DNA from 4 places in the Yinghuangia sp. YIM S10712 genome. Region 1 is predicted to be linked to each of the others. Evidence: riboswitches for the same ligand, from Rfam matches in the RefSeq annotation. Region 1 holds a riboswitch; each other region holds the start of a gene.

Region 1 (5,073 bases):
AACGCCGGGAAACGCGCCGGAGCATGCGTTACCCGATGAAGTCGATGGGTGCGTTCATCGGCGCCGGCGCGGTGCTGACCACGCTGGCGCTGGTCGGGGTCGTGGAAATGCGGCCGGGCGGCGCGTTGATGGTGCTGGTCGTGCTGGGGTGGATCGCACTCATCTGGTGCGGCTTCTTCGCGATCACCGCTTTCTTCATGGTCCCGCGCCACCTGTTCGCCGCCGCCGACGGGCACTTGCTCATGCCGTGCCTCCTCGCCCCGACCCTGTCGTGGGCCGTCGCGGCGGTCGACCTCGCGGCGCCCGGCCACAACCGCGTGCCCGCCGTCGTCGCGGCCATCGTGACGCTGGGCGCACCCGTGACCATCACCGCGATGTCGGTCTGGGAGGCCAAGCGGGTGCGCCTGCTGTACGGCGTGACCTTCCGCAGCGGGTCGCAGCCCACGCGGCTCCCGCCAACCGCCGCCGCCACCGCCGGCGCGTCATGGGTTCCGCCGCAGGTCGCCAACGCGTCGACCGCGCTCGGCGGCAACCTCGGCGGGCACACCATGGGGGGCGGCCAACCGGGTTACGTCGCCCGGCCGTTCCCGCATACCGTCCACGTCATCGGGGTGCTGTTGAGCTGCGGCATGTGGACGGTGGGATACCTGATCTCGTACGCCGTGTGGAAGAAGCGCCAGGCTGCGGCCGTCCCCGCGCCCGGTGGCTGGGTCTGATCGGGCCACGGTTCACGGGCCGAGTCCGGCCCCGGCCCACAAACGGGTGAACTGGTCGAACGCCAGGACGAGGAACCCGCCGGCCGCGCCGACGAACGTCGTGAACAGCCACGCGAACGCCCAGCCGTTGTCGGCCCGCTCCGGTTCGGAAGCACGCAACCCCGGGAGCGCGAGCGCCAGTCCGACGACCCCGGCGGCCACCGCCAGCACCAGGCCGAACAGGGCGCAGGGGAACGGGCCGGCGCCGCCACTCGGCAGGCCGTACCACATCAGGGTGAGCGCGCCGATGTTCACGGCCCAGAGCAGCGCGAGCGCGACGCAGCGGGCGCGGGTGGCGGACCGGTCGGCGAAGTCGGCCACCGCGCGGAGGAGCGAGGTCACCGAACGACGGGATGACGTTTCTGGTTCGTCCCGCGAGTCGCCGACCGGATCGGCTGACGCCGGCGCGGAATTCGCCGGCTCCGGGGACTTCGCGACCGAGCGTTGGGATCGGGACACCGGGCCTCCCCGCCAGCGTTGGATGAGCAAGTGCCGTGGCCGGAAAAGTTCCCCGTCTCGCGAACGCGCGAGGTAGTGACGGTCCTCCCGCCGATCGCGCCTCGGGCGACGAGAGGAAGGGCCGTCAGGGCCCAGTGCGACGAAAACCGGCGAATTGTCCGGGTTGCGGCATGACTTCGACGGTAGGCGCGCCGAGAGCGCCGGGCAGCCGGGGAAGGCCGTTCGAGTGAACGGACAATCCATCTGGTTGCGTAAATGCGGACAAGATTGGACGTGTAATGATTCGCCCGGCGGGCGGGTCATGAGCAATTCAGATCTTTTTCGGTCACCGATCCGTCACGGTCACTCTGCGGCATATCCGCATGTCATCCCGGGGTGTCCGAAGCATCCCCGCAGGTGAGACCAGGCCGAACGCCGCCTTTACGCACCTGTGATGCACGGCCGGCGAGTTGTGGACGACAAGGCGATTTGTCTAGCGTCACCCCCGGTTTCGCCGACCACGGCGAAATGCGCCGACCGGAACGCCGAATCCCGTCCCCGGTCCCGGCGCGCGCGAGAGCACTTCCGGACGGGAGCGGGGGAACCAGGTGGTACGCCGTACCCGACACGTCGGGTCCGGCTCGGGGTGAAGCCGTGCGCTCGCGCGGCCGGGCCGTCTCCGGTCCGAATCCGACAGCTCACCTCGCAGGCGGCAGGAGAGGAACGACTTCATGCTGTCTGCCCACAGCGTCCGCCGCCTGGTGGCCGCCGCCGGCATCGCCGGCCTCGGCACGGCCTTCACCGCCACCGCCACCCACGCCGCTCCGGCCATGGCCCAGCCGGAGGCCGCGACCACCGCTGCGGCCCCCACGGACCCCGCCGCCGAGACGGGCGCCGACACCGGATCCGCCGCCACCTCCACCGCCGCGACACACACCGTCGTGTCAGGTGACACCCTCTGGAGGATCGCCGACGCGAACGGGGTCGCCGGCAGCTGGCAGGCCCTGTACGACCTGAACCGCGACCAGCTCACCAAAGGCCCGGACTGGCTCGACATCGGCCGGATCCTGAAGCTGACCGGCACCGCACCGGCCGAGACCGGCAGTTCGTCGCAGACGGCCACCCGGACGGCCGCGACCACCGAGACGTCCGAGACGACCGCCCCGACCACGCAGTCCACCGCCGGTTCGACGGCGACGCAGGTTGCCGCCCCCGCGGCCGGCAAGGCCGCCGCCGCGATCGCGTTCGCGAAGGCCCAGCTCGGCAAGCCGTACGTCTACGGGGCCGAAGGGCCCGACGCGTACGACTGCTCCGGCCTCGTCCAGGCGGCGTGGAAGGCCGCGGGCGTGTCGATCCCGCGCGTCACCACCGACCAGTACGCGGCCGGCGACAAGGTCGCGATATCCGACCTTCAGCCCGGCGACCTGGTGTTCTACTACTCCGGCATCAGCCACGTCGGCATGTACCTGGGCGACGGCCAGATCATCCACGCCCCGAACTCGCGTTCGGTCGTGAAGATCGTTCCCGTCGACTCGATGCCCATCGCGGGCGCCACCCGCCCCGCCTGATCCCCGCGCCGCCCGACGGCCCCACGGACCGGCCCCGCGCGGACGGCGGACCACGTTCTCAGCCGTGTCTCCACCGCCCGCGCGGGTGCCGCCGGACGACCATGCACGCGGGTATGACCAGGCAGAACGACCGGTATGCCCGTCCCTTCCGCGCGCACACGGCCAACGAATAACTCCACATCACCCGGGCAGCGTAATGACAGTTCCGTCACCATGTCCCCGTCCGGAGGTGGCGACCATGCCCGGCGGCCCCGCGCTCAGCCGTCGTGAGCGGCAGCAGCTGCATGCCATCGAACTCGAATTGCAGCGCGACGCCGTACTCGACCGGCAACTGCGCACCATGAATCTCGTCAGTCCGCCCAGCGGCCGAGCACCGGCCGGCAGATTCCGTCGGCAAGTGCGCGTCTACAGCCTGATCGTCCTGTGCCCGCTGTCCCTCGTCATGCTCGCCGCGACGCTCAGCGGCGGCCCGGTGTCGATCGCCGTCGCCGCGGCAGTCGTATGGGCCGCAACGCTGGTGATCGCGGGCGACTGGCTCTGGGCCTGGTGGCATTCCACACGCCGCCAGGAGCCCGGCTAACGGGCGATATCCCGGCGGCGTCCGCCGGGAAGCCACCACGGTGATGCCACGACGCGGCACCCACAGGCCGACGTGTGCCTGTTCCGGCCGGTGACCCGTCCGTACGCCGGGGCCCGCGCACCGAGACATCCACCGGTCAGGCCAACTGGCCCGCATGCGCCACCAACAGCGCCACCGCGAGTGCCGCGACCAGGACCGCCGCCCGGAACGGGGCCGCCGAACGCCCCGCCGGCGCCGCCGCGCCCACCGCCGCCACCAGCGACGCGACCATGAGGACGAACCACGCCAACGGACCCGGGGCGCCCGCAGGTCCGAACGCCAGGACCGCGACCGCCGAGCCCAGCACGACAGCGGCGATCCGCCGCGACCAGCGATCCCCGAGGCGGTGCGGCAGGCCGCGCACGCCGGTCGCGAGGTCGGCGGCGAGGTCCGGCAGCACGTTCAGCAGATGCGCGCCCACCCCGAGCAGCGCCGCGCCGGCGACCGCCCACCACGCCGGCCACGGCGCCCCCGGCAGACCCAGCGTCACGAAGGCGGGCAGCGACGCGAAACCCACCGCGTACGGCAGCGGAGACACCGCCGTGCGCTTGAGGCCCAGGTCGTACGCCCACCCGCCGAGCAGCACACCTGCCATGTGGACGGCGGCGGCCTCCCAGCCGCTCAGCAGCGACAGTGCCACGCACGCCACGAGCGCCACCGCCGCCGCGACGCCCACCACCCGCGCCGGCAACTCGCCCGTGGCCGCCGGTTTGTCGGTACGCCCCACCTCCGCATCGCGCCGCGCATCGGCCGCGTCGTTGCACCAGCCCACCGACAACTGACCCGCCAGCACCGCCGCCCCCACCCCCGCGGAACCGGCCGCGCCACGACCCGCGGCGACCGCGACGACGGTCACGAACACCGTCACCGCGACCGTCGGCAGAGGATGGCAGGCCCGCCCCAAGGCCCCGACCCATCGGCGCACATCGTCCTCCCTCGTTCGCCCGAACACCCGACCCGCCTGACGCAACCTCCGCCGCGACGCGCGTCGGACCGACGCAGGCGGGTAGTCGCCCACCGCCGCAGAGCCCGAACCGGGGCGGCGCCGCGATCATCCGCCGAGCGCCGCCGGGACGGCACGGGCGCTGCGACCCGGGCAGGAACACGAACCCAGGGCGACAACGCGACGAGAGGCAACGTCCGATGCGCAGCTCGTACCGACACCAGGCCACCGGCACGATCGCCGCAGTCCAGACCGCGTTACCCCCGCACCGCTACCACCAGCACGAGATCACCGAACACCTGCGCCGACACTGCCTGCCGCCCCGCGCCGACCCCGCACTGCTGCGCCGCATCCACGAAGCCGCCCGGGTCCAGACCCGCCACCTCGCCCTGCCGATCGACCGGTACGCGGACCTCCACGACTTCGACCGAGCCAACGACGCCTGGATCGACGTCGCGCAAGACCTCGGCGAGGAAGCACTTACCGGGGCACTCAAACAGGCCGGACTGGCCCCCGACGACGTCGACCTCATCGCCTGCACCTCCGTCACCGGCCTCGCCGTGCCCTCGCTCGACGCCCGGCTCGCGGTGCGCCTCGGCATGCGCCCGGACGTCAAGCGGCTCCCGCTGTTCGGCCTCGGCTGCGTCGCCGGCGCCGCCGGCCTCGCGCGCGTCCACGACCACCTGCGCGGCAACCCCGGCGACGTCGCGGTGCTGCTCGCCGTCGAACTGTGCTCCCTGACGCTGCAAC
Region 2 (5,073 bases), on a different contig from region 1:
CTCAACCGCTCCCCCAGGCGCGCCGCGTCTCCGACAGGGTCGGCTCCGTCCCCAGCGTCCGCCTCGTCCATGCCGCTACCCAAGTCCCTCCGTGACACGGCGTGCCGTACCCGCCGTGGAGGCACCGCACCCCGCGGTCGGCCTGCGCGTGCGGCGCCATCACCAGACCGTACCCAACACCACACGGAATGCGCAGCTTGGCAGCTCGTCGCACGGGCTCCCACCTGCCCGTTCGCCCGCAAACCCGACGAACTCCCGTACGTGTTCCGACATCCCGGAGGCGACGTGACCGGGGTCCGAGGTCGTCAGGACGCGGCCGGACCCGCAACCACCAGCGGTCGCAAGGCAGTCTGCTCGACTCGACGCACCACCGGGAGCAATGCCCGCAGCGCGAGCGGCGACAAGGCGAGCGCGACGAGTGCCCCGAGCGCGAAGCCGCCCAGGACGTCCGTCGGATAGTGGACACCGACATAGAGACGCGCGAACCCCTGCAACACCGCGACGAGCACCGCGATCGCACCCAGTTGACGGTCCACCAGCAAAAGTGCCACGGCGATGGACATCGTCAGCAACGCGTGATCGGACGCGAACGACGGATCGTCCTTACCCTGGACGAGCACGTGGATGTCGGAATGCACGAAAAAGGGGCGCGGGCGGTCGACGAAGCTGCGCAGCGGGATGTTGGCCAACTCGGCGAGGAAAGCGGCGATCGGCGCCCAGACGATGCCGGCCACCGCGACATCGTGGTCGGGGCGCCGGCGGGCGCGGAACCAGGCGATGCCGAGCAGCAGGCCGAGGACGGCGAGCAGGCCGTACTCACCGGTGAACTCCATGAAGCCGTGCGCCCATGTGGTGTCGTCCGCCAAGCCGTTGATGCCCTGGAGGACGTCGACGTCGATGTTGTCGCCGGCGGCCAGGTGCATGGCGGCGTCGGCGGTGGCGGCCGGGGCGTACACGGTCACGCGGGTTACCTCCCGAGGTTTCGTCCCTGAACATCACGCTTGGGTGGTCTCCGCGGTTCCCCCGCGCCTCCCGCTCGTCCCAAGGAGCGTACGCGGTGGGTCACTTCACCCTCGGACCAGGGCTGCGGAGCGTCCTGTCGCGACTACGGTCCGATGCTGCGGCAGGCGGGAGCGACGGGGGGCGGGCCTGCTTCCCCGGTCGTACGCCTCTCGCTTCCTCCGGCTCCGACGGGCCCCATTCCCGGCCCCTGACGCGGCAACGATGCCGAGAACAAAGAGCAGGCCACCGCCCCTTCGGCTATCAACAATTCGGGCAAATCATGGCAAATAGCTTCATCCACCTTGCGAACGAGGGACGAAGCGCCGAGTCGCCTGGCGAACAAAGCCTCAAGTCGGACATAACGGCCAACGATTCTGGAATGTAGTCCAGGTCACACCGGACTGACGCTCGACAACCGTCTACGCACGTAGCGTGAAACTCTTTCACGACCGGTCAGTAACCAGGTACCGATCGTAGGAATTCGGACACCTTCGGCTGCCGAATTGTGACAAGGGGTGACCTTCTCCCCCTCTGCGCGCTGTCGCAAACCTGCCAATCCGATGAGTCGCTTGTGATCACGGGACCCGTCTGCCTAAGTTGCTCCGCGTCGGTCCCCACACCGACCCCTCCGACCGGAACGCCTAGTTCTGCCGCCGGTACGGACGGGACAGCTGAGAAGCAGCCACGGCAGAAGCGGGGGAACCAGGTGAAATGCGCCGGACCGATTTTCGGTCACGGCTTGGGGTGAAGCTGCGCCAAAAACCCTTGGAGACAAGGTTTTTCGGCGCGGCCGGGCAACTCCAGCCCGAATCCGACAGCTCACCTCGCAGGCGTGGGAGAGGAAACGCTTCATGCTGTCCGGAACCGGGCGTCATCGCCGTACCCGACTTGTCACGTCCTCGCGCATCGCCGTCGCCGCCGGTGTCACCGGCGCCGCGATCGTCGCCCCGATCATGGGCGCGACCAGCGCCTCCGCCGCCTCGGTGAGCACCTGGGACAAGGTTGCCGCGTGCGAGAGCACGAACAACTGGTCCATCAACACCGGCAACGGCTTCTACGGTGGCCTGCAGTTCCAGCAGAGCACCTGGGTCGAGTTCGGCGGCCAGAAGTACGCGCCGCGTGCCGACCTCGCCACGAAGGACCAGCAGATCGCGATCGCCGAGAAGGTTCTCGCGGTCCAGGGCCCCGGCGCCTGGCCGGTCTGCTCCGTCAAGGCGGGCCTGACCAAGAACAGCGGCACCCCCGCGATCAACCCCGACGCGTCGTCCTCGCAGGCGACGACCTCGAAGTCGCAGGCGCAGACCACTTCGTCGGCCGGTACCTCGAAGACCGAGGCGAAGACCGAGGCGAAGACCGAGTCCAAGACGACGCAGGCCCCGGCCGCCACGAGCAACGCCAAGTCGGCGTACACCGTCGTCGCGGGTGACACCCTCTTCAAGATCGCCCGCGCCCACGAGGTCAACGGCGGCTGGCAGAAGCTGTACGAGATCAACCGCAGCGTCGTCGGCAGCGACCCGGACGTCATCTTCCCGGGCCAGAAGCTGACCCTGACGGCCGGTCAGAGCACGACCACGACCCCGGCCAAGCCGACGACCTCCTCTTCGTCGTCGTCCACCGGCGCGTCGTCGAACTCCTCCTCGACCGGCACGTCCGCCTCCGGCGGTTCGTCGTCCGCGTCGTCGCAGACGGCGTCCTCGGGCTACGTCCGCCCCGTGCCGGGTGCCCCGAGCGGCAGCTACGGCCGCTCCGGCTCGCTGTGGTCCAACGGCCACACCGGTGAGGACTTCCGCGCCTCCGCCGGCACCTCGGTCAAGGCGATCACCACCGGCACCGTCGTGTCCGCCGGCTGGGCCGGTGCGTACGGCAACGAGGTCGTCATCAAGCACCCGGACGGCAAGTACAGCCAGTACGCACACCTCTCCTCGATCTCCGTGTCGGTCGGCCAGAAGGTCTCCACCGGCCAGCAGATCGGCCTCGTGGGCTCGACCGGCAACTCGACCGGCCCGCACCTGCACTTCGAGATCCGCACCACTCCGAACTACGGCTCGGACATCAACCCGCTGACCTACCTGCGCGCCCACGGCGTCAACATCTGATCCCCACCACGGATCAACCGCAGGAAACAGCGCGACGCGTCAGGCCCCGGACCCACGTGGTCCGGGGCCTGACGCGTTTTCCGGCCAAAATTCCGGACGGATTTCCACCACTCGCAACACGCGGAAAGACGATTCACACCGCATCCGTGCCTGCGTGCGTGCCTTGATTGCCCGGTGCAACCGCCCGTGATACACACAGTGAGAAGATCATCTCGCGGGGGTGGTGGCCCGAACGGTGTCGTCACGTCAGAATAATCACGACGTATGACGCCCCCGCTCCATCCGACGGGGGCACTTCGAGGAGCCCAGTCGGGGGCGGTGAACGGCATGTACCTAGGCGCAGGCGAAGACAGCGGCAATGGCAACGGCAACATTGATGAGATCATCAGTGGCATTGCCCCGGACTGGGGTCCCTTCGGGGCGCTCGGTCAAGAAGCCCGAACCATGGTCCAGGTGGTCATGGCCGTCGCCATCCTCCTCTGCCTGGCCATCGCCATCTGGGGCGCGGCCAAGCAGCGCATAGGGGCGACGGCTCTGCGCGACACGTTCAGTGCGGAGCAGGGCAAGGGCCTGATCATCGCCGGCCTCACCGGTGTGTTCATCATCGGCTCGCTCGGGACACTCTTCACGATCATCTACGGGATGGCGATCTAGCGCCGACTGTTTCCGAATTGCCGACCCGAAGGGGCTCACGTGGCGTACCCGTGCGCGCGTAACTCCCGAGGTGCACCGGGAATTCGGCCCGACTCCCCCGCGCACACCAACCGCGGCGGGGCTTCTCTGGGAGGATCGTCCCGGAGAACGCACCACCGGACCGTGGGTGCGGAAAGGGGGTCGTGCATGATCGGCGAACTGCCGCAATCGCATCGGTCGGTGTCCGCCGACCGTTCCGCGCTGTCCGGACGACGCCGCAGTCCGGTGCCCGCGGACGTCGCCGGAGCAACGCCCGTCCGCGTCGGTCCGGGCCGTTCGCCGTATGCCAGGACCGGGAGCGAGGCCCGAGCATGACGTCACAGCCGATCCACCGACGCCGGACGTTCCTCATCGGCAAGGCGAAGCCGGCCGCCGTCATCGGGAAGAACCGCGAGCCGGGTGAGATCTTCCTGATCATCGCGGGCGGCGCCCTCGGTTTGCTGTGGGGTCTGCTGATTCCGGTGCTGGCGGTCCGGATCATCGGACTGGTGGGATTCCCGCTGATCGCGTTCGCCGCGGTCTATCTGCCCTACCGGGGGCGGACGTTCTACAAGTGGTTCGAGATCAACCGCAGTTACAAGCGCACGCTCAAACGCGGCGCCCGCTACCGCTCGGCGGTCATGGAGGCGGGCACGCGCCTGAACGGTGCCGCGGTCGCGATCGGGACACCGCCCGGGATCGGGCGCCTGACCTGGCTCAGTGTGCCGTTCGGGCCGGACGAGCTCGCGGTGCTGATGCACCTGGAGCGGCGCACGGTCACCGCGGCGATCGAGATCGAGGGCCCCGGCGTGGGCCTGCGCGACTCGGAGGACCAGGAGGCGCTGGTCGAGCGGTTCGGCACCCTGCTCAAGCACGTGGCCAACGGCGACGGCTTCGTGACACGGCTTCAGATCCTGGCGCGCACGATGCCGGCCGACCCCGACGCGCACGCCAAGGACGTCGCGCGGCGCGGCGACCCGTCGGCGCCGCGCTGGGTGAAGGATTCGTACGACCAGCTCCAGTCGATGGTGTCGACATCCAGCGAGCAGCACCGCGCGTACCTGGTCGCCTGCATGCACTACAACCGCGACCTGGCCGCCGAGTCGTCGGTGATGGGCAAGGGCGACCAGGGTCTCGGCGTGGTCATGGCCCGCGAACTCACCGACGTGTGCGCTCGGCTGGCCGAGGCGGACATCCGGGTGCGGCAGCCGATGAACGAGGCGCGGTTGGCGTCGCTCATCCATTCGATGTACGACCCGGAGCACCAGATCGACCAGTTCGACGGCATGCAGGCCCGGTACGC
Region 3 (5,073 bases), on a different contig from region 1:
CGGCGATGGCTGCGATGGCGGGGCGGCCCAGGGCTTGGTAGGCCGCGCTCAGGAGTTCGTGGGCGTAGGCCTCGCGGAGCGGGTCGCGGCCGGAGGCCCAGTGGAGGTCGCGGCCGAGGGCCAGGGCTTCGGCGGGGTCGCCTGCGGCGCAGCGGTTTTTCGCCTCGGTGACGGCGGCTTGGAGGGCCTCGGGGTCGCGGATGACCTTGAAGACGACGTCCGCGAAGTAGGCGGGGTCGGTGCGGTGTTGGGGTGGGCGCCGCAGGGTCGTCTCGCCGGTTGCCAGCGCGCCACCGCCGTCGAGGGTGGTGATGCGGTCGGGGAGGACGGGCGGTACCACGAAGCTGTATTTCTTCGAGTACTCGATGCCGGTCTCGGTGCGGTCGGCGGTCTCGTACGCGGTCAGCGCGTCGCGTACCGACGCCAACTTGGCCTTCCGTTCCGCCAGTTCGTCGCCGTCGTAGTAGTCGTGCAGGTCGCGCCACGAGAGTTCGAGTCGGGCGCGGACCGCTTCCAGGGGTGTGGACGACGTCATGTCGAGGTCGCCGGCGTCGTTGGTGTAGTACGACGCGACGCCGGAGCAGGTGCGGCCGTCGTCGAACCACAGCCCGAAGTGGAGGCCGTCCGAACCTCCGTGCATGAACGTCAGGAACTCGGGCGGGTCGAGGTAGTAGCGACCGTGTACGCGCACGTCGATGCCGTCGGCAGGCTGCGCGTCCGGGTTCGCGAAGACGTCCATGATGCCGAACGGCCGCAGTTCCATGTCGTCGAGCGCCCGCTTCTCAGCCGGTCCCAGAGAGGTCAGGAACGCGTGGTAGCGGAAAACTGATTCGGGCAGTTCCAGACCCCAGTCGCGGCGGACCCGCTCCTCGACCGCCACGCGGTTTTCCGTCATGGAACGAACCCCCTGTGCGCCATACGTGGTTGACCGGGCCACCAGGCTACTGACCGCCGCGCCCTGCCGTCGGCCGCCGCGGCGACCGCGCGGGCGAGACGGTCGGGTCACAGCCGGGAGCGTGGGCTTTCGCTGAACGCGCGCAGGGGGCGGGAGCCTGCGCGCCGACCCTTCGCTCACGCCCGGCCCCGCACCTGCGATAATGACTCTCTCGTGCGCGAGAATGACGTTCTCTTGGGGGACGTCGGCGCGCCGGGCAGCGTACGGCAACACGGCGGGGCCGCATCGGTCGGCGGTAGGACCGCCCCAGGGAACCAGGACATCTCCATGACTGCGCACCACGACCTCGCGGCACCGCTCATCCGGCGCGGCCGTGGGCCGATGACCCTCTTCGGCGCCGCGATCACCCCGGTCGACGGCGGGAGCCGCGGGACGATGACGTCAGGTCCCTGGATGACCGGCCCGGACGGATCCCCGAACAGTGCCGCTCTCGGCGTGCTCATCGACGACACGCTGGGGAGGGCGACGTCCGCGCACCGGCCCGACGAGCTGTGGCCGGTGACCACCGAGCTCTCCGTCGACTACACCGCGCCGCCGCCGTGCGACGGGCAGACGATCCAAAGCGAGTGCTCGGTCGTGTCCGCGCAGCCGACGGGGGTCCTGGTCTCCGGGACGGTACGGGACGACGCCGACCGCACGCTCGCACTCGCGACCCTGCGCAGTCGGTTCACCACCACCGTTCCCCGCGACCTCCAGGAGTTGTTCACCCCCGACGCGACGACGGCCCCGACGACCGCGGCACTGCCGGAACCACGGCGCGAGTCGGAGCCGCCGTACCGCGAGTCGCTGCTCGCCATGCTGGACGCGTCCTTGGAAGTCGACGGAGACACCGCGTCGTTGCGGGTGCCCGGCCGCGAGATCCTGACGAACGCCAGTGGCGTCATGCACGGCGGCATCGCCCTGTGCGCGACCCAGCTTGCCGCCTCGCACTGGCTGCGCCCGGAGGACGGCATGTCCCTGGCTTCGGTTCGCATCAGCTACCTGCGCGCGCTGGAGATCACCGGCGAAACCCGCTTCGTCGCCCGGGTCGTGCACGGTGGCCGGAGCTTCCGCCTGATCGAGGTCGTGTCCCACGGACCGTCGGGCAAGCCGGGCACGGTCGCCATGGTGGCTGGATACTCCGGCCCGACCTCGGCCTCCGTCTAGCCGCACCGGCGCGGACCGCACGCGGCCCGCAGACCGGGACCATAACCGCAGACGGCAAACCGCAGACCGCAGTATTGGCGGCGAGAAGGAAACCCCAGGTCAACGCCCCTGTACCGGCCCCATCCCGTCACCTGCGGACCCCCCTCCGCGCGCAGGCGCCGACGCGCGGTGTTCGGCCCTTTTTTCCCATCCACCGAGCGACAAAACGACCGAACCGGGGCAATTTACGTTTCCTTTGCAAAACTACTTGAACGCATCGCCGTGGCACAGCGAGTAGCGGATCCCGACTTCCCGCATCGCCCCGAACACGCAAAGTGTCATTTTGACTGCGGAGAGGGCGAGACAACGCTACTGAGCGTGACTTATTCCCTATTCCCGAATTTCATTGAACTTTCTTCGGTTCCAAGGGATTTGTGTTGTAACCGGGTGTTTGTCTAGCTTCGTGGTCGTCGGTGCAACGCCGACCCCGCTCACCGGAACGCCGAATTCTGCCGCCGGTCGAGACGGGACTGCTGAGAACCAGTCACGGCAGAAGCGGGGGAACCAGGTGAAATTCGCCGGACCGGCGACGTACTTCCGTACGACCGGGACGGCTTGGGGTGAAGCCGTGCCAAAAACGTCCTGATCAGGGCGTGGGCGGCGCGGCCGGGCAACTCCAGCCCGAATCCGACAGCTCACCTCGCAGGCGTGGGAGAGGAATCGCTTAATGCTGTCCGCGACCCGCAACCTTCTGAGCAACCGCAAGTCCATCGCCGTCGCCGCCGGTGTCACCGGCGCCGCGATCGCCCTCCCGATGCTCGGCGCGACCAGCGCGTCCGCCGCCTCGGTGAGCACGTGGGACAGGGTCGCTCAGTGCGAGTCCACCAACAACTGGTCCATCAACTCCGGCAACGGCTTCTACGGCGGCCTCCAGTTCACGAACTCGACGTGGCAGGAGTTCGGCGGCACGCAGTACGCGCCGCGCGCCGACCTCGCCACGAAGGACCAGCAGATCGCCATCGCCGAGAAGGTCCTCGCGGTTCAGGGCCCGGGTGCCTGGCCGGTCTGCTCCGTCAAGGCGGGCCTGACCAAGAACAGCGGCACGCCGTCCATCGACACCGGTTCGGCCGCCAAGCCCGTGGCCGCCGCCTCGTCGGCCTCCTCGTCCGCGGCCTCCTCGTCCGCAGGCTCCGACAACGCGTCGGCGTCCGGCGCGCAGGCGACCCAGTCGAGCAAGCCGGCCGCGGCGCAGACCACTGCCGCGACCTACTCCGTGGTCGCCGGTGACACGCTCTCCAAGATCGCCAACACGCACGACGTGGCCGGCGGCTGGCAGAAGCTGTACCAGGACAACCGCAGCGTCATCGGCGGCAACCCGAACATGATCCACCAGGGCCAGAAGCTCACCCTGAACGGCAAGGCTTCCGCGTCCGCGTCGAACTCGGCGTCGTCTGCGGCGTCGTCCGCGGCCACCACGACCGCGACCGCGTCGGACAAGGCCGCCTCCAGCCAGGAGACCTCGTCGAGCGGCTACGTCCGCCCGGTGTCGGGTGCGCCGCACGGCTCGTACGGCAACTCCGGCTCGCTGTGGTCGAACGGCCACACCGGTGAGGACTTCTCCGCCGCCTCCGGCACCCCGGTGAAGGCCGTCACGTCCGGCACGATCGTGAAGGCCGGCTGGGGCGGCGCGTACGGCAACGAGATCGTCATCAAGCACGCCGACGGCAAGTACACCCAGTACGGCCACCTGAGCTCGCTGTCGGTCTCCGTCGGCCAGAAGGTCGCGACCGGCCAGCAGGTCGGCCTGGCCGGCTCGACCGGCAACTCCACCGGACCGCACCTGCACTTCGAGGTGCGCACGACCCCGAGCTACGGCTCGGACGTGAACCCGCTGGCGTACCTGCGCGCCCACGGCGTCAACATCTGAGCGTCGTGACGCGGTGCCCTGTGCAGGTGGGGCTGACACAGGGATGAACAAATAACGGAACGCCCGGCCGGGACCACCCGGCCGGGCGTTCCGTTTGCCTGTGGCCGCCCCTCCGCGGCGTACGTGCGCCGACGGGCGGCATTGCGGAGAATGCTACTCTCACCCAGGAGAATGATCTTTCTTGCGGGGTGGTCGCAATGTGCCGCAGTGAGAGGCGACCGATCGCCGACGGCGACAGCCACCCCCGCCAACCGGGCAGCGGCACCGGGGCCCGCCCGGCTCGGGGAGGGAAGCCGTCGTGACCGCGCAATACGACCTGACAGCGATGCCGCACGCACCCGTCGGAAGACCGGAGCGCCTGTTCGGCGTCCGGGTGACGAACCATGCGCACGACGGGCTTTGGCACGGATGGATGCCGTCCGGCCCGTGGCTGCGCGGCCCCGACGGCGCTCCCCACAGCGCGGCACTGGCCGTGCTCATCGACGACACGCTGGGGATCGCGGGCGCCAGGCACCAGCCTGACGGGCGGTGGTCCGTCACCACCGAACTGTCGGTCGACTACGTCGCGCCGCCGCCCTGCGACGGGAGCCTGATCACCAGCGAGGGCACGATCGTGGCCTCGCACGCGCGCGGCGCGCTGGTGACCGGAAGCGTGCAGGACACGGACGCGCAGACGCTCGCGGTCATGACGCTGCGCAGCCGCTACATCCCGCTCCTGCCCGAACTCGCCTCCGAAGCCGCGGCGTTGCAGCCCACGGTCGGCGTCGTGTCCGACGGTCCCGCCGCCCCGGACGCCGCCTGTCACGATTCCCTGCTCGCGGTGCTGGGTACATCGGCCGTGGCGGACGGCGAGCTCGTGCGCCTGCGAGTGCCCGGCGACATCCGGCTGACCAACGGCAGCGGGGCGTTGCACGGAGGCGTCGCCTTGGCGGCGTCCCAGCTCGCGGCTTCGTGCCTCCTGCCCGCCGGCGGGGAGATGGCGCTCTCGTCCACCCGGATCACCTATCTGCGGCAGATGGACATATCCGGCGGCATCGAGTTCGTGGCCCGCGTGGTGCACGGCGGG
Region 4 (5,073 bases), on a different contig from region 1:
GGGTCCGCCGGCGACGCCTCGACCGACGACGCCCCGGACCCCGGTGGCAACGAGTCGTCCGGCGAGCGGTCGGATGACACCGAAGCCTCCGCTCCCTCAGGCAACGACCACGACGAGCCGGAAGCGCCGCGCGGTCCCTTGCCGGACGGTGTGCGCCAGCGCGTCATCGCGCTGGCGGCCGACGGCCTCGGGGCCATGACGCCCGATGAGATCCCGGTCCCGTTGCGGCAGTTCGCACGGTTCACACCGTCACGCCGGGCCAAGCTCGCGGCGACACCGCTGGCCGGCGCACTGGAGAACGATCCGGTGTTCCGGCAGCGCATAGCGGAGCGGTTGCGCCGCGGGCTGCCTGATCTGGCCGCCGCGTTGGAGGCCGGGCGCCCGCCCGCCGCCGCGGATCCGCTGGATGTGGCCGCCGCGGCCTATCTGCTGCGGCCGCGCGGTTGGACGGAACTGCTGGACATCGCGGGACAGGCCGCCGAGAAGGCGGCCCAGGACCGGGCGGGGGCGGAGGCCGCCGCGGTGGTCGACCGCCTGGAGGCCGAATTGGGCGCGTTGCGCGCCTCGGCTCGGGCGGAGCAGGAGAGGCTGCGCGCCGACCTCGACCAGGCGCGCAAGGAGGCCGAGCAGTTGCGGCGCCAGGTGCGCGGCCTCCAGGGCGGCGCGAAGCACGCCGAGAAGGAGGCCAAGCGCGCGCAAGCGGAGTTGGCGGCCGTGCGGTCCGAGGCCCAGGCGGCGATCGCGGCGGCGGACAAGGAGGCACGGCGGTTGCGCAGTCGCGTCTCGGAGGCCGAGTCGGCGTTGGAGGCGAGCCGCCGGGCCGCGCGTGAGGGCCGCAGCATGGAGGACACCCGCGTACGCCTGCTGCTCGACACCGTGTTGGAGGCCGCACAGGGCCTGCGCAGGGAACTCGCGCTGCCGCCGGTCGGCATGCGGCCCGCCGACACCGTCGACGCGGTGGCGCCCGAGGGGGCGAGCCCGAAGGACATCGCCAAACGCGCGCTTGAGGGCGACGACCCCGCGGTGCTCGACCAGTTGCTGAGTCTGCCGCAGGCGCACCTGGTCATCGACGGCTACAACGTCACCAAGACGGGTTATCCGTCACTCGCGCTCTCGGAGCAACGTGTGCGGTTGCTCGGCGGGCTCGCGGTGATCGCGGCGCAGACCGGGTGTGAGATCACGTGCGTTTTCGACGGCGCGCAATTGGACGCACCGGTGTTGCTTGCCCCGCCGCGCGGGGTGCGGGTCCGTTTCAGCAAGGCGGGGGAGACCGCGGACGAGTTGATCCGCCGCCTGGTGCGCGCGGAGCCTCTGGGGCGCCCGGTCATCGTCGTCTCCTCCGACCGCGAGGTGGCGGACGGCGTGCGCCGAGCGGGCGCGCGTCCGGTGCCGTCGACCATGTTGCTGCGGCGGCTCGCCCGAGGGTGACCGCGCGTCGGGTGTGCACGGGCGACCGTGTGTCGGCACGTCCCCATCTGGTCGTGAGTGGCCCACATGTGACGTTGTGTCAGTGCCCGTACCTACCGTGTTTTCCGTTGGCGGTGCCCCACCGGAACGCAACGGAAGGGATGGGCGACCATGCGGGTCTGCTGCCGTACGTGCCGTGCCCTGGGTCCGGCGTGTGCTGAATGTGTCGTTCCATCGATTCTCGATGGAAAATCGGACTTTTCATCTCAATCAAGTGAACGGGGTGAAATCGCTCGGGCCTGTCGGCACGCGCCGGTCGAAGTGGGGTATCCCACAAGTCGCCGATCCGTCACCGATAAGGGTGATTTGCCCGGAGCGCGCAAAATGGGAGCCGGCGGATGCTTCGAGCTTGCGCCCGCGACGGTCGAGCGCATCACGATGCTTGCTGAAGTTGATCTTTGCGCGCCTTTGCGCTATGACCCTGACCTGCGCGAAGGCCCTCCCGAACCGCCTGCGGTCGATCCACCGGCCGACAATGCCGGCCCGGGGGAACCGCGTAGGAAACCGCCGAGAAAGTATGAACAAATGGCTGCACTGTGAAGTGAAGCCCTTCATCTCGATCGGCGATTTTTGTGTTTCCCTCGTAAAACTTTTCGGATTGATTTGAACGGATCAAGGCCGGGTCACTAATGTCTCCGGCTGGGTGCCTGCGAAGTCGACCGTCCATCCGGGACGGTGGCGGGCCCCACCGCCGAGTCCGGGGAAGTCGACGTGAGGACCGATCCGGAACCGGGGAACCAACTCCCCCCGGGGTGAATCGGCACGGGTTTCCCGTGCCGTAGGGCATCTTCCGGCCCGAACCCGTCAGCTCACCCGGTAGGCGGCCGTGAGGGAAGAAGGAGTTCGCCTTCGTGGCGTCCCACCGACGGCCCAAGAAGCCGAGCAAGGCACGCGTCGGCGTGCTCACCGCCGCCGCGGCCACCGCAGTCGCCCTGTCCTCGGGCACGAGCCAGGCCGACCCCGCCCAGACCAAAGACCAGGTCAAGGCGCAGATCAAGACGCTGAACCACGAGGCGGAGATCGCCACCGAGGAGTTCAACGGCTTCCAGGAGAAGACCGAGAAGCTCCAGGCCCAGGTGGAGCAGGTCCAAGAGCGGATCGTCAAGGAGCAGTCGGACCTCATCGCTCTCCAGAGCACCATGGGCCAGTTCGTCAGCGCGCAGTACCGCAGCGCGGGCCTCGCCCCGTCCCTTCAGCTCATGCTGTCCGAGGAGCCGGACGACTACCTGGCCAAGGTGTCGGCCCTCGACCAGATGAACGCTCAGCAGGCCGAGGCGCTCAAGCAGCTCCAGACCAAGAAGCGGATCCTCGACCAGGAGCGCGCCGAGGCATCGCAGACGCTCGGCGATCTGGAGGAGACCCGAAAGAACCTCACCGCCAAGAAGGCGGAGATCGAGGCGAAGCTCCAGAAGGCGCAAGCCCTTCTGAACACCCTCACGGCGGCCGAGCGCGAAGCGCTGCTGGCGGAGGAAGGCCACGGCGAGGAGGAAGAGAAGGCGTCGCGCGACGAAGAGCGCACCACGCCGTCGCCCACCGCGTCCCCCTCCTCGTCGCCGACGAAGACTCCGACGAGCAAGCCGACGACTGCGACCTCCACGACCACGACGCCGTCGACCACGGTCCCGGTCAGCGGGCGTGCGGGAGCCGCCGTGGCCGCCGCCGCCGCTCAGCTCGGCAAGCCCTACGTCTACGGCGCGACCGGGCCCAGCTCGTTCGACTGCTCGGGGCTCACCGGCTACGCGTGGAAGCAGGCCGGCGTCGCGCTGCCGCGTACCTCGCAGGGCCAGGCCGGTGCGGGGCGCAGCGTCCCGGTCAGCCAGATCCAGCCCGGCGACCTGGTCATCTACTACAGCGGCATGTCGCACGTGGGGATCTACGCCGGCAACGGCCAGATCATCCACGCACCGCGCACCGGCAGCACCGTGCGGTACGCGCCGCTCAACTCGATGCCCGTCGTCAAGGTCGTGCGCGTCTCCTGACGTCCCGCGCCGCAGCCCGGGGCTTCCCCCGGGCGGCACGCTCGGCAGGTGCCCTGACGTGCTGTCTCGTACGATCGCTGGGTGGACGACCGGAGCCTGAGCGAGCGACGGATCCCGCGGTGGCTCGTGGTTCTCGTGGTCTTCACCGCCACGGTGGCACTCGGGCTCACCCTGGGAGTCCTCGGCCTGGGCTCGTCCGACCAGCGCCGCGCCGGACCGTCCGTGCCGACCGCGCCGCCGACTGCCGACCCGCGCGCGGGAACGGACGGCCGACCCGCGGACGCGGCACAGCAGACGAAGGACCAGGCGGAGATCACCAGCCTGCTCGACCGGCGGGCCGCCGCCTTCCGGGACCGCGACCGGGCGGCTTTCCTCGCGACGATCGACCCGCGCGCGCCTGCGTTCCGCGATGCGCAGGGGGCGGCGTTCGACAACGCCGCCCACGTGCCGTTCGCCTCGTGGGAGTACGACATCGTCGAGGCCGGCGCGTTCGCGCTCACCGATGCCCGCCGCACGGAGCTGGGCGGCACCGCGACGGCCACCGCACACGTGGATCTGGTCTACCGCATCGCCGATTTCGACGCCGCGCCGGTCCGCAGCGCGCAGTACTTGACCTTCGTGGCCCGCGACGGCGCGTGGTATCTCGCGGCCGACGGCGACGGCGCCCCAGGCGGCCTGCACGGCAGTGTCCAGGCCTGGGACCTCGGCCCCGTCCACGTGCTCCGCACCGATATCGGCATCGTCCTGGGCATCGGCGGCCAGGCGGCGGAACTGCCCTCGTACCAAAAGGACATCGAGACCGCCGTCGTCGACGTCGGGGAGGTCTGGGGCGGCGAGTGGCCGGGCAAGACGGTCGTCGTGGTCCCGGCCGACCAGGCGCAGATGGCCCGGCTGCTGGGCGCGGAGCCGCAGCAGTACGCGCGGATCGCCGCCGTCACCACCGGCGAACGCGGCGCGTCCGCCGAGGGCGCCGCCGCCGACCGGGTGATCGTCAACCCCGACGCCTTCCGCGAACTCGGTGCCGTGGAAAGGCGGGTTGTGATGACCCACGAGATCACCCACGTCGCAAGCCGCGCGTTCACCCGCAACTGGACGCCCACATGGCTGTCCGAGGGCTTCGCGGACTACGTCGGGTATCTCGACTCGGGGCAGAGCGTCCGCAGCGCGGCCCCGGAACTGCGCCGCGACATCCTCGACGGCAAAGTGCCGCAATCGCTGCCCGCCGACGAGCAGTTCACCACGACGCACGAGGCCCTGCCGCAGGCGTACGAGATGGGCTGGCTCGCGTGCCGGCTCATCGCCGAGCGCTGGGGTGAGGCCAAGCTCGTGGAGTTCTACCGGGCGGTGGGGGGCCCGCCCGCGAACGGCAGCGGTCCGCCGGACCAACAGGCCCGCCTCGCCGAGGCGTTCAACGGTGTCCTGGGCACCACGCCGGACGACTTCACGCGCGCGTGGGTCGCGTACATCACCGCGCAGGTCCAATAGGCCGGGGGCGCGGCATACGCTGTATCCCGGGGAGGGGAAACCGACCGATGGCCGGTCAGAAAGTGCTCGTCATATGCCTCGGCGTCACCGCGGCCGTGCTGCTGGTGGCGCTCGTGGTCACCACCCCGTGGCGGCCGCTGCC

What was found. Region 1 has a riboswitch for cyclic di-AMP ahead of ACRX5W_RS27740 (NlpC/P60 family protein). Riboswitches for the same ligand answer to the same signal wherever they lie in the genome.
Region 2: linked by a shared signal. The riboswitch ahead of ACRX5W_RS01775 (transglycosylase family protein) and the one ahead of ACRX5W_RS27740 (NlpC/P60 family protein) in region 1 are both predicted to bind cyclic di-AMP.
Region 3: linked by a shared signal. The riboswitch ahead of ACRX5W_RS17000 (transglycosylase family protein) and the one ahead of ACRX5W_RS27740 (NlpC/P60 family protein) in region 1 are both predicted to bind cyclic di-AMP.
Region 4: linked by a shared signal. The riboswitch ahead of ACRX5W_RS08005 (NlpC/P60 family protein) and the one ahead of ACRX5W_RS27740 (NlpC/P60 family protein) in region 1 are both predicted to bind cyclic di-AMP.

Annotation. Positions count from the first base shown of each region.
Region 1 is NZ_JBPKBI010000019.1:23,864-28,936, forward strand. It holds gene ACRX5W_RS27730 (hypothetical protein) at 1-716, shown strand, start outside; gene ACRX5W_RS27735 (hypothetical protein) at 729-1,097, opposite strand; cyclic di-AMP (ydaO/yuaA leader) riboswitch at 1,727-1,919, shown strand; gene ACRX5W_RS27740 (NlpC/P60 family protein) at 1,925-2,761, shown strand; gene ACRX5W_RS27745 (DUF3040 domain-containing protein) at 3,000-3,341, shown strand; gene ACRX5W_RS27750 (UbiA family prenyltransferase) at 3,478-4,305, opposite strand; gene ACRX5W_RS27755 (type III polyketide synthase) at 4,524-5,073, shown strand, end outside.
Region 2 is NZ_JBPKBI010000001.1:373,207-378,279, reverse strand. It holds gene ACRX5W_RS01785 (GntR family transcriptional regulator) at 1-71, opposite strand, end outside; gene ACRX5W_RS01780 (phosphatase PAP2 family protein) at 306-962, opposite strand; cyclic di-AMP (ydaO/yuaA leader) riboswitch at 1,673-1,850, shown strand; gene ACRX5W_RS01775 (transglycosylase family protein) at 1,854-3,098, shown strand; gene ACRX5W_RS01770 (hypothetical protein) at 3,426-3,752, shown strand; gene ACRX5W_RS01765 (SCO6880 family protein) at 4,103-5,073, shown strand, end outside.
Region 3 is NZ_JBPKBI010000007.1:95,615-100,687, forward strand. It holds gene ACRX5W_RS16990 (ADP-ribosylation family protein) at 1-895, opposite strand, end outside; gene ACRX5W_RS16995 (PaaI family thioesterase) at 1,223-2,101, shown strand; cyclic di-AMP (ydaO/yuaA leader) riboswitch at 2,602-2,802, shown strand; gene ACRX5W_RS17000 (transglycosylase family protein) at 2,808-4,007, shown strand; gene ACRX5W_RS17005 (PaaI family thioesterase) at 4,306-5,073, shown strand, end outside.
Region 4 is NZ_JBPKBI010000002.1:594,919-599,991, forward strand. It holds gene ACRX5W_RS08000 (NYN domain-containing protein) at 139-1,428, shown strand; cyclic di-AMP (ydaO/yuaA leader) riboswitch at 2,147-2,305, shown strand; gene ACRX5W_RS08005 (NlpC/P60 family protein) at 2,319-3,446, shown strand; gene ACRX5W_RS08010 (hypothetical protein) at 3,528-4,931, shown strand.